3 regions of the Arthrobacter sp. Hb9-2 genome follow, and region 1 is predicted to be linked to each of the others. Evidence: riboswitches for the same ligand, from Rfam matches in the RefSeq annotation. Region 1 holds a riboswitch; each other region holds the start of a gene.

Region 1 (4,206 bases):
TCCTTGCGGCCGGAGCAGGAGCCGGAGCGGCTTCCTGGACCTCCACCTCGGGCTCCGGAGCTTCCATAACGGGAGCCGGCGTGGTGGTCACAGCAGGCTTCTCGAAGGAGATGGCAATGGTGGACGCAGCGGAGATCGGAGCCTCAACCGTTGATTCGACTTCCAGCGTGGAGGCCGGAGCTGAGTCACGCTGGACGTTGGCGTCAGCAGCGTTCGCCGCGAGGCCGCTGGTCAGGACCAGGCCGGAAGCGGCTGCGATAACGGCTGCCTGGCGTCCTACACCGCCGGCGTTGTCGCCGACAGCCTTGGCAATGATGGCGAGCGAGTTGGTCTTGGTGGCCTCGGCGCGGTGCCGTGCGGTTGCACGAGTAGTCATCAGTTCTCTCTTTCGTTTCCTTCAAAGCCGCATGTGGGCAGCCAAAGGTGTTTGGACGCGCCGGCATCTTGGGGGTACGCCGGCACGTCCCGAACGGGGATGTGTGGTGATTTAGCGAAGAGCTGTTTGGGCAAAGAAAAAGCCCTTGGACCGTGGGGTCGAAGAACTAGTTCATAGTGAAGAATGCTGAGGAGCCGGTAGCAGCTACCGAGTGCAGCAGCGTTCCCTGGGAGGGGTTCAGGGCACTGATCATCATGCCGTTGCCGACGTAGATGCCGACGTGCGCGCCGCCGTTCTGCATAACCAGGTCACCCGGCTGCGGCGTGGAGGTGGGCTTCATTGCGTTCCACGCGTTGACGCGGGGGATGCTGATGCCGGCCTGGGCGTAGACCCACTGGGTGAAGCCTGAGCAGTCCCAGCCGTTGGGGGTGGTGCCGCCCCAAACGTACGGACGGCCGATGCCGGTGTAGGCGAGGCCTGCAATTCCGGAAGTGGACGCGGAGGCAATTGTCTCCACGGCCTTGTCCGCAACGGAGCCGGCCGACGCGGTGGAAGCGGTGGTCACTCCCTGCTCATCGTCTGAGTCCGTGGACTGCGCAACTACCCGCTCAACAACGGGTGCCGGGGTGGTCTTGACCACGGGGCGCTCGAAGGAGACGGTAGCCGTGGGCGCCGCCGTGACAGCGAGGGCACTTTGTGCCGATCCGGATTCCGTGGAAGCGGAGACACCAGCGGTGGTGTCCGCTGCATTGGCCGGCAGGCCCATGGTCAGGATGAGGCCCGAGGCAGCTGCGATGACTGCAGCCTGGCGACCTACTGTCCCGGCATTGGCACTAACGGCCTTGGACACGGAGTCCAGGGGGTTGGTACGAACCGGTTGCGCACGGTGGCGCGCAGAATTATGGCGTGAAGACACGAAGGTAGCCTCTCCCAATGCCTACGAGGTGAGCTGTCGGATTCGGATGGGAGTCACCCGGCCGCGCGGCTTCCTGGGAAGCTTTTGCGACTTAACCCCAAGGCCTTCAAAAAGCTGAAGGCCAAAATTGGTTCCCCCGCCCCTGCCAGACGATGAAATGCGAACGGACCTTGAGCGGTGGCAGAGTTAGGCAATCCGCACAAGAGCGTCAACTTCGGAAAAGTTGACGCGAGTTAGACGGTACAGCAGTTTTGGAAGAATGTCACATTCAGGTCACGGCATGTCAACACCAAGTGATAGCTCACCGTCATTTGACTAAAGCCAACCGGTCGGGTCAACAACTTCGCCGTTGACCTGGACCTCAAAGTGGAGGTGGCACCCGGTGGAAGCCCCCGTGGTCCCGCTGAGGGCCACGACGTCCCCGCGGGACACCGTCTGCCCTTCCTTGACGCTGAAGGACGACAAGTGGTTGTAAGTGGTTTCCAGGCCGTTGCCGTGATCCACTACGACGCGGTTGCCGCCGCCGTACTGGTGCCAGCCGGCGAAGGTGACCGTTCCAGTGGCTGCGGCGAGAACAGAGGTGCCGCACTGGGCTACGTAGTCCTGTCCGCGGTGGAAGTCGCCGGAGCCTCCGGTGATCGGACTGACCCGGTAGCCGAACGGCGACGCAGTGGTCAAAGCAGCGAGCGGGGCGCCAAGACTTCCTGCGGAAGCGGCGCGGGTGATGGCACCGGCAGACTGGGCACTGAGCAGCTGCTTCAGTTTGCCGTCCGGGTCTGCCTGGGTAACCACAGCAGAGCGGCTGAAGTCTATCTGGGCACCTGCTTCCGCGGAAACCTGCGGCTGGGGCACAACAGCGGACGCGGCGACAGGAGTGGATCCCGAGGCATCCGTGGCCATCACGGGACTGGTGGCCGGCACGGTCACGGTGAGCACCAGCCCGGTGGCGGCCAGGGCGATGCCGGCCTTTTGGCCGATGCCGCTGGCAGCGGCGAATTCAGTAATTTGGCGGAAGGGACCCCGACGGCGGCGCGCATCACGGTGCGGATCGCGGGGGCGTTCCGAGGTGATGACTTCGACAACACGCGGTGTCGAAGCAGGGACCGCCGCGCGGCGGCGTCCCCTGGAATTCTGCATGGTCAAGAAGGGTTCCTCTCTGGAAAGCCTGCGAAGTTAGCTGTCGGATTCGGGTCAGAGAGTTCAAAGACCCGGTCCGCCGTAAGCAAGCTTCGGCACAGAGATATCCCCGGAGGAATCCTTCACTGGAAGAGGCTTGCTGCTGACGGACTTCACCCCAAGGCAGTCCCCCGCTGCCGCTTGTGGTTCCCCCGCCTCTGCCAGTTACGACTCGTGCTCCTGATCCGCTGGCAGAGCTCGGCTCCAGATCAGGTAACGCTTTAATATCAACGCTTGGTTCAACTATAGATGCTTAAGCCCGAAAGTAACAATTCCGTTATCTTTGCGTAACGCAGTTCACACGGAGTATGGCGTCCGCTCTTTGCCTTTCAGCGGATCGCCACGAACACATGGGCGGCAACTTCCGGAGGCAGCTCCAAGGCACCTTCGATACCCGGAACCCGGACCGAGATGTAGTCACCCACCCGTTCCAGCGACACAGCCGCACCCGGCCGGATACCGCCTTCATCAAGCTGGGAGAGCAGTTCAGGCTCTACCTGGATGGGCTCGGCGAGCCGGCTGATGGTCACCACCGAGGCAGGACCGTACGACTTCATCGCCTCCAAAAGGCTAATGGCGCCATCCGCAAAACCCAGGGTCGGCACGCCGCCCAGGGCAGCAAGGCCGGGGATCGGGTTCCCATAAGGGGACTCAGTGGGATGGTTCAGCAGCTCATAGATGCGCCGTTCCACCCGCTCGCTCATAACATGCTCCCAGCGGCAGGCTTCGTCGTGGACGTAGGCCCAGTCCAAACCGATCACATCGGCGAGAAGACGTTCAGCCAGGCGGTGCTTGCGCATTACTTCGGTGGCACGCTTCCGGCCCGTCTCGGTGAGCTCCAGGTGGCGGTCGCCGGAGACAACCACCAGGCCGTCCCGTTCCATGCGCCCGATGGTTTGGGAGACGGTAGGCCCGGAGTGGCGCAGCCGCTCGGCGATCCTGGCGCGAAGGGCAACGATGTTCTCTTCCTCGAGCTCCAGAATGGTCCGAAGGTACATCTCCGTAGTATCGATCAGATCCGTCATCCAGCTCAGCTCCTCGAGCACAGTACCTAGCGTTGTCCCACCGTATCGCCTTCACCGCGACGTAGTCCGTGGAAAAGCTTAGCCTATTTTGACTTTGTCCGAATAGTTCACCGGGGCGCGGGCGGGGCGTCTCATTGGCTGGACTATGACGGTTCCGGTTCCCGCCTATTGTGCCGTTCAGGCAGAATAAGGGAGGCCCTGGTTGCAGCCGTCACCGGCTGCCGGCCACCAACACCCGTCCGGACCAAAGCCATGTCCAGCCCGAAATTGGAGCACCCGTGAGCGAAACCAGCATCACTATTCCCGCCGACCTCCTGCCCAAGGACGGACGGTTCGGCGCCGGGCCTTCCAAGGTCAGGCAGGAGCAGATTGATGCGCTGTCCGCCGCCTCGAAGAACATCCTTGGCACCTCCCACCGGCAGGCCCCGGTCAAGAACCTTGTTGGCTCCGTCCGCGAGGGTCTCAGCCAGTTCTTCCGTGCCCCGGAGGGCTACGAAGTGGTCCTGGGCGTTGGTGGCTCCACGGCTTTCTGGGATGTGGCCAGCTTCGGCCTCGTTGAAAACAAGGCCCAGCACCTGTCCTTCGGCGAGTTCGGCTCCAAATTTGCCGCAGCCACCAACAAAGCGCCCTTCCTGGACTCCTCGTCAATCATCAAGTCTGAGCCGGGCACGCACCCTTCAGCCAAGGCCGAAGCCGGGGTGGACGTCTACGCG
Region 2 (4,206 bases), on a different contig from region 1:
CCAGGAAGGGCGCCACGACGTCGGCCAGCAGGGGTTCGGTCAGTTCGCTCGTGCCGGCAGAGCGCAGGAAGCCCTCAATCCGCGTCAGGTCCGAATGGCGCAGGAGTGACTCCCTGGATTGGAGCAGCACAACGGCGGCGAGCCGGCGCTCGAAGACTGCCCTGGAGCCGGGCTTGGGCTGACCCCACAGGGCGGATGCCAGCTGTACCACGGCGTCGTGATCGAAGTCCTTGTACTTTCGCAGGGCGTCGCGGATGGTCCCCCGGACAGCACCCACAGAGGAGCCGTAGGAGGCCAGCTGCCCGCCGAGCCGGCCCTCGACGTCGTCCGCACGGTACCAGGCACCCTCGTTCTGCAGCGTGCGGTCAATGAAGGCGGCAACAACAGTCACGTCCACGCCGCTGCTCATTGACTGCGGCCTGCCGATGCGTGCCGGATGCAGAACGGGGTCCACGGCCGTGCCTCCAGCCTGCCTTCGGCGATGGCGTCCCCGCAGACCGCGCAGGTCCCATAGGTGCCGGCGGCGATCCTGGCCAGGGCCGCCTCCACCTCGCCGAGCCCAATGCTGCTCTGCTTCAGCAGGGCGGACGCCTGGGACAGTTCGAAGGCGATGGTGGAGCCCTCCGGATCATGCTCGTCGTCCACGTTGGAGTCCTGGCGTGCTGAATTTGCGGAGGCGATGTCCGCGCGGAGGGCCGGCAGGAGGGCCGCCTTCCGCTCCCGTTCCTCCTCGAGCAGGAGACGGAACCGTTCGTAGTCGGGCATGGGAAAAGCCTACGCGGGGTCAGGACCAGTTCCTCGCCACCGGTGGTTCCAGGCGGCGCACGGCGAGCCGTCTTTGACGGCCAGCATTTTTCGTTATGGAGCGGAGAAACATCCGCCTTCCGCACGCCAGGCGCGCATGCCGCGCCCTAGAGGTGCTCGCCGAACCACGCGAGGGTATCGTTCCACGCCGCCGTAGCCTGGGCTTCGTTGTAGCGGTCGCCGGTGTCGTTATGGAAGGCATGGTCAACGCCGGGGTAGACAGTGAGCTGATGGACAACATCAGTGGCTGCGAGCGCATCCTTGAGAGCAGGCATCGCGCCCGTGATGCGCTGGTCAAGTTCGGCATAAACGCCGAAAACGGCGGCCCTGATGTCCGGCACTTTGGCCAGGTCAGGGGCCGGCCCATAAAACGCCGAGGTGGCTTTTAACCCGTCCAGCTCGGTGGCCGCCTGCCATGTAATGCCGCCGCCGAAGCAGTAGCCGGTCATGGCGATACGGCCGCCGTCCACGAAGTCCTGGGCTTTGAGATACTCCAGTGCTGCTGCGAAGTCGGCAACGTGGCGCGGGGCGCCGGCTTGGGTGAGGGCACCGGGAACTGCGTCGCGGTCCATGTTTGCAGTCCCGCCCTCCCGGCTGAGCAGGTCAAGGGCAAGGGCCGCGTAGCCCGCTTTCGCGAAGCGGCGGGCCACATCTTCGATATGGGGTGTCAGGCCGCGGTTTTCATGGCAGATCAGCACGGCAGGGCTGCGCCCTTCCCGCTCCGGCCTGGCCTGGTAGGCGCTGATTGAGGTTCCGCCGGACGAAAACTGTACGGTCGCCGTCGTCATCCCTGGCGCACCCTCCGGAACGGAAAGCGGGCTCTTTGCCCCGGGCACAGCACCGGAACCGGCAGTGCCGGCGGCCGAAGATGTTGAAGGCTCCGGGGTGGGCATGGGGTCGGTGCTCCGCGGTACCTCACTGGGCGTACAGCCCACCAGCAGCATCGCCGCCGCTGCTGCTGCCATGCTGCCGGTGATGAAGGCAACCCGCCGGGTGAAGGTCCGCTGACTCAGCGCGCCGGCACGGTAGTCGTCAAAAAATTCCTCGATCAGGTATTTCTCATACTTGCCTAGCTGGGTCACTGTGCCTCCTCGCCGGTGCCGAACATCCTCCTCCGTCCGGTACCTCCGGGCAAGGTTCGCGGCCACTTTTCGAGATCCTTTATCAGTTTGTGACAAAGAACACGGCCAGATGTGCGGCGCGCCTATTTCGGGTGGTCAGCCGGATGCGGCAAATGAGTCTATTCGATTGCTAAATACGATAGGAACACCTCGTATGTTACCCAAATGTGACAATCGGTGCGGAATCAGGTTATGGTCTTCAGGTGTCCCTCTCAGACGGGACATTCCCGTCAGTATGCCGAGCCCTGCCACTGACCCGGGATTCAATCGTTTCCAGCTGGCAGGGACGGGGGAACCAAGTTTCCGCGGCCTCCTACGAGGCCTTGGGGTTAAGTCGATAGCGCCTCCGTTCCGTGCGGAGTCGCTGCCGGCCGGGTATCTCCAACCCGAACCCGACAGCTCACCCCGCAGGCATGGGAGAGGCGATCAACCGTGTCAAAAAATTCCACCACCGCCCGTCACCGCGCGACTCCGGCCCGCTCCATCGCGCTCGAGGGCTTGGCTGTCTCAGCCAAGTCGCTTGGCCGCCCGGCGCTCGCCGTAGCCGCAGCTTCCGGCATTGCCTTCGGTGTAGGCGCCCCGGCCCACGCAGGCGTTACCGGTCCGGACACCACTGAGACCACCAACACCCAGGCTTATGCAGCACCTGCTGCTGCAGTGGCTGCCCCCGCAGCCACAGCTGCAGCCAACGTGCACACCGTCGTCTCCGGCGACACCCTGGGCGCCATCTCGGCCGCCAACGGTGTAGCCCTGAATGACGTTCTGTCCGCCAACGGCCTGTCGATCGACACGATCATCTTCCCCGGCGACCAGATCCAGATCCCCGGTGCCGGTGCCGTTGCAGCTGCTCCAGCTCCCGCCAAGGCTGCTGCTCCGGCTCCCGTCAAGGCTGCTGTTGCTGCCGCTCCCGCTAACACCGGAATGAACCTGTCCTACGCTTCCACGACGCCTGCTCCGGCTCCGGCAGCACCCGCTCCGGCACCGGCAGCCGCCGGCACCGGCACCGGCGCAGCCATCCTGGCGGCCGCGTACGGCCAGCTGGGCGTCCAGCAGGACTGCACCGCCATGGTGGAGAAGGCTCTCCGCTCCGTGGGCAAGGGCGTTGGCGACCTCGCCCCGGGCCAGTTCTACCAGTACGGCTCCACTGTGGGCACCCCCGCTCCCGGTGACCTGGTGATCACCGCCGGCCACGTGGGCGTCTTCGCCGGCAACGGCCAGGTTGTCAGCGGCGGCGTGGACGGTTTCAAGACCGAGGTCCACTCCATCAGCTGGCTCAGCGGCGCTTCCTTCGTCCGCGTAGCGTAGTCACACCACCCGAACAGGGGCGGCAGACGGGATTGTTCCCGGCTGCCGCCCCTGTTTTGTTGTCCGGGCCTGTTGTTGCCAGGCCCTGTTTTGTTGTCCGGCCCTCCAGGCAGCCGGCCCCGCAGGTGCCTTGGCTGCTTAGACTGTGGCTGCTTCAGTGCCGTGCGTGCTCAGGTGCCGCAGAAGGTCTGGTAGCTGCCGAAGTCCTCCGGCGCTCCCTCGGTGTAGCGTTCGAGCCCCGGCCGCTCGTGGAAGGGGTCACGGACCACGTCGAGGAGTTGGTTGAAAGGACCAAGGTCACCCTCCGTTGCTGCGGCGAGCGCTTCCTCCACCAGGTGATTACGCGGTATGTAGGCGGGGTTGACCCGGTCCATCATGCCGGCGTCGGGTTGCAGGGCACGCCACCGCGCCGCCCACGCGTCGAAGGCAGCCAGGTCAAGGACCATTCCCCTGGCCGGGCGGTCATTTCCCCTTGCCGCGTGGGCCAGGTTCCGGAAAAAGGACGTGTAGTCGATTGGTCCGTCCCTCAAGAGTGCCACCAGCCCGTCCACCACCTCAGAGGCTTCTTCAGCCTCAGGCGTTCCCGCTGGGGCTTCCGCCACACCGAGTTTGGTTTTCATGCCGGAGAACCATGCGTCACTGTATTGGCGGCGGAACTTGCCGAGTGCCTCGACGGCAGGGGCCACGGCCTCTTCCTGGTCCTCGTTGAAGAGCGGCAGCATGGCCTCGGCGAGTCGGGCCAGGTTCCATTCGGCAATGACCGGCTGGTTGGCGTACGCATAACGCCCGCCGACGTCAATGGAGCTGTAGACCGCGGCAGGATTAAAGGCGTCCATGAAAGCGCAGGGCCCGTAGTCGATGGTTTCTCCGGAGATGGTCATGTTGTCCGTGTTCATCACGCCGTGGACGAATCCCACCAGCATCCACTGCGCCACCAGCGATGCCTGGGCGGCCACCACCCGTTCGAAGAGCTCGA
Region 3 (4,206 bases), on a different contig from region 1:
GTCCACCATCCCATCGTCGGCGACCTCGACCTCCACCTCCGCGGAAATTGATGCTGCGATCCGTACCGCTCCGTGCTGGTCTGTACAAGGAATACCGGCGCGCGGGAGACTGTCGCCATGCGCAACCTGACCTTTGGCATGAACGTGAGCGTGGACGGCTACATCGCCGCGCCCGGCGACGACCTCGGCTGGAGCGTCCCGAGCGACGAATTGTTCCAGTGGTGGTCCGACCGGGTGGGGGCGACGGGCCTGGCGCTGTACGGGCGCAAACTGTGGGAGACGATGAGCTCCCACTGGCCGACGGCCGACCAGCAGCCCGGCGCCACGCCGGCGCACATCGAGTTTGCCCGCCGCTGGCGGGCCATGCCGAAAATGGTGTTCTCCTCGACGCCCAGCACGGTCGACTGGAACACCCGCCTGGCCACCGGCGACGCGGTCACCGAGATCACCCGGCTCAAAGCGGATGACGGCGGCTTCATGGACATCGGCGGTGCCACACTCGCCGCGGCGGCCATGCGGGCCGGGCTGATCGACGAATACATGATGGTCACCCATCCGGTCCTGGTGGGCGGCGGCACGCCGTTCTTCACAGCCTTGGACAACTGGGTGAACCTCAACCTGGTGGAGACCCGGAAGTTTCCCGACGGTGTGGTCCTGACCAGGTATGAGACCAGGCGCTGAGTCGAGTTGCGGGAGCAGCAGGCGGCGTCTTGGTTGCTTCGCCTGCGCGGCGGAACTCAGTCCGCGGCCGAAGGTCGGGAAGGCATGGGGCAACATAACCACGCGATCCGGCGGAAATGGCAGTGCTCCAATGTGCAGAGGGCATGCTGAAGGCCGGTGAGTTAATGCCCCCAAGGCATTGACTCACCGGCCTTCAGTAGTTTCTATTTGCCTGCGCGGACGAAGGTGACGGCGCCCTTGGAGGTCATCCAGGTCAGGGGGTGGACGGCGGTTTCGTTCTTGCCGTTCAGGCCGGAGCTGAGGACCTGGCCGTTGCCGACGTAGATGCCCACGTGGCCGGACTGGACAACCATGTCACCGGGCTGGGGATCAGTGACGACGGTGCCGTAGTTCATGAACTGCATCGGACCAAGGTCACCGACAGGGATCCCTGCAGCATTCAGGGCATTTTCGACCAGTCGTGTGCAGTCCTGAATCATGCCGATCTGGGCGTAAGCGGAGGACACCATGGTGGCATTTACGCCTCCCGCTGCCGGGGCAGGAGCCGGAGCGGGAGCGGCGGGCGTGACGGTTACCTGGGCCTTGGCCGGCGCAACGGCCTGCGTCTTGACGGCGGCAGAAGCGGCAGGAGCGGCAGCTTTGGGGGCCTCGACGACGACTGGTTTGGGTGCTTCGACGACGGGGGCAGGCGTGGTCTTGACGGCGGGACGCTCGAAGGAGATCTGCACTGTGGCGTCTGCGCTGAGCGGGGTTTGTACCTGGCTGGCGACTTCCAGGTTCGATGCCGGCTCGGCTTCGCGCTGGGTTGGGGCGTCTGCTGCCTGGGCGGCGATGCCGCTGGTCAGGACGAGGCCGGAAGCGGCTGCAATGACGGCGGCCTGACGGCCTACACCGCCGGCGTGGCCGGCGAAGGATTTGGACAGGACCGCCAGGGGGCTGGTCTGGACGGGGACCGCGCGGCGGCGGCCGTGAGCTTTGCCATTGGGCATGAAAGGGCCTCTCCCACTGCCTGCGAGGTTAGCTGTCGGATTCGGATGGGAGACACCCGGCCGTGGTGATGCACGAAAGGCACCAGGCACGGCTTCACCCCAAGGCCTGCCGGAAGCAGGCCGTTATTGGGTTCCCCGTCTCTGCCGGACGATTTTGCGAACGGATCCCGGGCAGCGGCAGAGTTAGGCAAGTCTGCTCAGGAGTGCCGCATTCGGAGAAACGGGCACGGCTTCAGACCCTATGTCACAACAGCCCCATTTGTCACATTTGCATAACGCACTTCGCGCTGGGACTTACGTCAATCGTTCCCGTTCAACGGGGCGTAGCAACGATGTGAAGCATCGCCCCGCCCATTTGAAGGCTGCCGTAGTGGGCAACCACCTGCAGAGTGCCCAGTAGCCCATCCCCAGCACGAGGGACCCGGCAACCGCAAGGACCGGGTTGATGGGAAGCAGCAGCGGGTAGACCAGCCAGTGGGTGAGGTAGATATACAGGGACGCCGCGGCCAGCCAGCCGATGACCCGGCGCAGGACGGCCGGCACCGGCAGGGCTGGCACCCACACCAGCAGCAGAATGCCTGCAGCGACGGTGACATCGCGGACGGTGCTGCCGAAGAACCCCGGCAGCGTCATCAGGGTGATGACCGAGACAGTAATCCTGTGGAAGTGTGTGCGGGCCCGGGCGAGCGCCCAGCCGAGCGCGAAGAGCCAGAACACGGGCGGCGGCTTGGGAAGGCCAGGATCCACGATGTCGTACCGGCTCAGCAGCGCGATGGCCACCAGCCCCAGGGCGAAAGCGAACGGCGCACGGCGCTCCACCCGGTCAATCCAGGGCACGGCCATAAGCGCTGCCACGGCCAACAGGATGTACACCAGCAGTTCCACAAACCAGAAATGCCACTGCGTGGTTACTTGCTCGGGCCCAACTATGGCGTTCAACAGGAAGATGTTGGCAACGCTGTAGCGGTCCGTGAGCACGTAGGCCACGGCGATAAAAGCGGTGGAGGGCAGAACTATCCGGGCCACACCGCGGAGCTGGCGGCGCAGCCGCGGGAGCCGCTGGTCCGCCAACTGGAAGCGTGCGAAGTTGTAGCCGGCCACCACGAAGAGCAGGTGGGCGGTCTGGAACATGATCAGCTCCACGTGCGTGGCCACAATGCACACGATGGCGACGGCCCGGAGCACAATCGAGGTTTCCAGGAAGGAAAAGGGGCTCCGCCGCCTGGGCTTCCGGCGGCGCTCCAATTCCCGCACCGGCAAAAGGTGCCAGTCGGAAGGAAGCTGTCCCAGGACACGCTCCAGCTGAACCGAGACCGCCACGTAGGACAGCGAGTCGCCGTCAAGGGAGACGAACGTGTCGTCGTCTCCCACAACGGGGCATTCCAGGGCCTCGGCGAAAATGCTTCGGATGTCGTCGGGGTTGCCGGCGGGGGTTGGGCCCTCCGGTGCCGGCTTGGCGGTTGCGGCGCGGGCGGTACCGACGGCACCCGCAGCAGAGGGCGCTGGAGCGGCAAGTCCCAGGACGGCCGGGTAGTCCACCTTGCCGGTGGTCAGGCGCGGGAGGGCTTCCACGGCATGGATCACGACGGCGGTGCGCGGCAGCCCCAGCGTGCCGGCCAGGGTCTTGGCGAGCAAACCGCCGTCGTGCCCGCCTTCGACGGCGACCACAAGGCGGTCGTCGGTGCCGGCGGCGGCTGCGGTGATTCCCATGTCGGCGAAGATCCGCTCCACCTGGCCGAGGTCCACGCGCAGGCCGACAATTTTCACGAACCGGCTGCGCCGTCCCACCACCTCGTACAGGCCGTTCGGGTGCTGGCGGGCGAGGTCACCGGTGCGCAGTTCGCGGACTTCCCGGCCGAGTGCCAGGTCCCCGGGGTGGTCGGCGTAACCGAGCATGACGTTGGGGCCGCTGTAGACCAGTTCCCCGTCTGCCAGGTCCTCCACCGGTTCAATGCGGAAGGATCCGCCCGGTACGGGGACGCCGATGGTTTCAGCATGGTCGGCGGCCAGGTCAGGTGGCAGATAGGCCATCCGGGCGGTGGCTTCCGTTGCTCCATACATCACGAAGAGGTCCCAGCCGCGGCGCTGCCCGGTTTCCGCCCAGGCGCGCACCTTCTCCGGTGCCAGCCGTCCGCCGGCCTGGGTGACGTAGCGCAGGTTGGGCAGGTCCGCATCGGCGAAGCCCACCCGCTCCAGGAGGTCGAAGGTGTAGGGAACCGCCGCGAAGGAGGTGGCCTGCCGTTCCCGGAAGAGATCCCAAAAGCAGGGATCCACCACTGAGAGGTCCGTGAGGACCAGCCCTGCCCCGCGGACCAGGTGACTGTTAACAACGGACAGGCCGTAGCAGTAATGCAGGGGCAGCGTGGTGGCGGCCTTGTCGTCCGGCCCAATGCCCAGGTACTCGGCGATGGCTTCGGCGTTGGCTGTGAGGTTGGTATGCGAAAGCCGCACCAGTTTCGGCGAACCCGTGGAACCCGAGGTGCTGAGCAGCAGGGCCAGTTCAGGATGCAGCTCATGCCGGGAGCCGGCGCGCCGC

The links. Region 1 has a riboswitch for cyclic di-AMP ahead of AC5RV1_RS12370 (M23 family metallopeptidase). Riboswitches for the same ligand answer to the same signal wherever they lie in the genome.
Region 2: another riboswitch for cyclic di-AMP. It lies ahead of AC5RV1_RS00180 (LysM peptidoglycan-binding domain-containing protein); the one in region 1 lies ahead of AC5RV1_RS12370 (M23 family metallopeptidase).
Region 3: another riboswitch for cyclic di-AMP. It lies ahead of AC5RV1_RS11140 (NlpC/P60 family protein); the one in region 1 lies ahead of AC5RV1_RS12370 (M23 family metallopeptidase).

Annotation. Positions count from the first base shown of each region.
Region 1 is NZ_JBNHGJ010000019.1:82,712-86,917, forward strand. It holds gene AC5RV1_RS12360 (NlpC/P60 family protein) at 1-376, opposite strand, end outside; gene AC5RV1_RS12365 (C40 family peptidase) at 543-1,226, opposite strand; cyclic di-AMP (ydaO/yuaA leader) riboswitch at 1,297-1,479, opposite strand; gene AC5RV1_RS12370 (M23 family metallopeptidase) at 1,608-2,429, opposite strand; cyclic di-AMP (ydaO/yuaA leader) riboswitch at 2,440-2,651, opposite strand; gene AC5RV1_RS12375 (iron-dependent transcriptional repressor DtxR) at 2,798-3,493, opposite strand; gene serC (phosphoserine transaminase) at 3,772-4,206, shown strand, end outside.
Region 2 is NZ_JBNHGJ010000001.1:37,829-42,034, reverse strand. It holds gene AC5RV1_RS00195 (DNA alkylation repair protein) at 1-409, opposite strand, end outside; gene AC5RV1_RS00190 (TraR/DksA family transcriptional regulator) at 406-765, opposite strand; gene AC5RV1_RS00185 (dienelactone hydrolase family protein) at 912-1,886, opposite strand; cyclic di-AMP (ydaO/yuaA leader) riboswitch at 2,191-2,354, shown strand; gene AC5RV1_RS00180 (LysM peptidoglycan-binding domain-containing protein) at 2,358-3,230, shown strand; gene AC5RV1_RS00175 (protein adenylyltransferase SelO) at 3,401-4,206, opposite strand, start outside.
Region 3 is NZ_JBNHGJ010000016.1:92,219-96,424, reverse strand. It holds partial or broken gene AC5RV1_RS11150 (MmyB family transcriptional regulator) at 1-33, shown strand, start outside; gene AC5RV1_RS11145 (dihydrofolate reductase family protein) at 118-681, shown strand; gene AC5RV1_RS11140 (NlpC/P60 family protein) at 885-1,670, opposite strand; cyclic di-AMP (ydaO/yuaA leader) riboswitch at 1,674-1,865, opposite strand; gene AC5RV1_RS11135 (AMP-binding protein) at 1,965-4,206, opposite strand, start outside.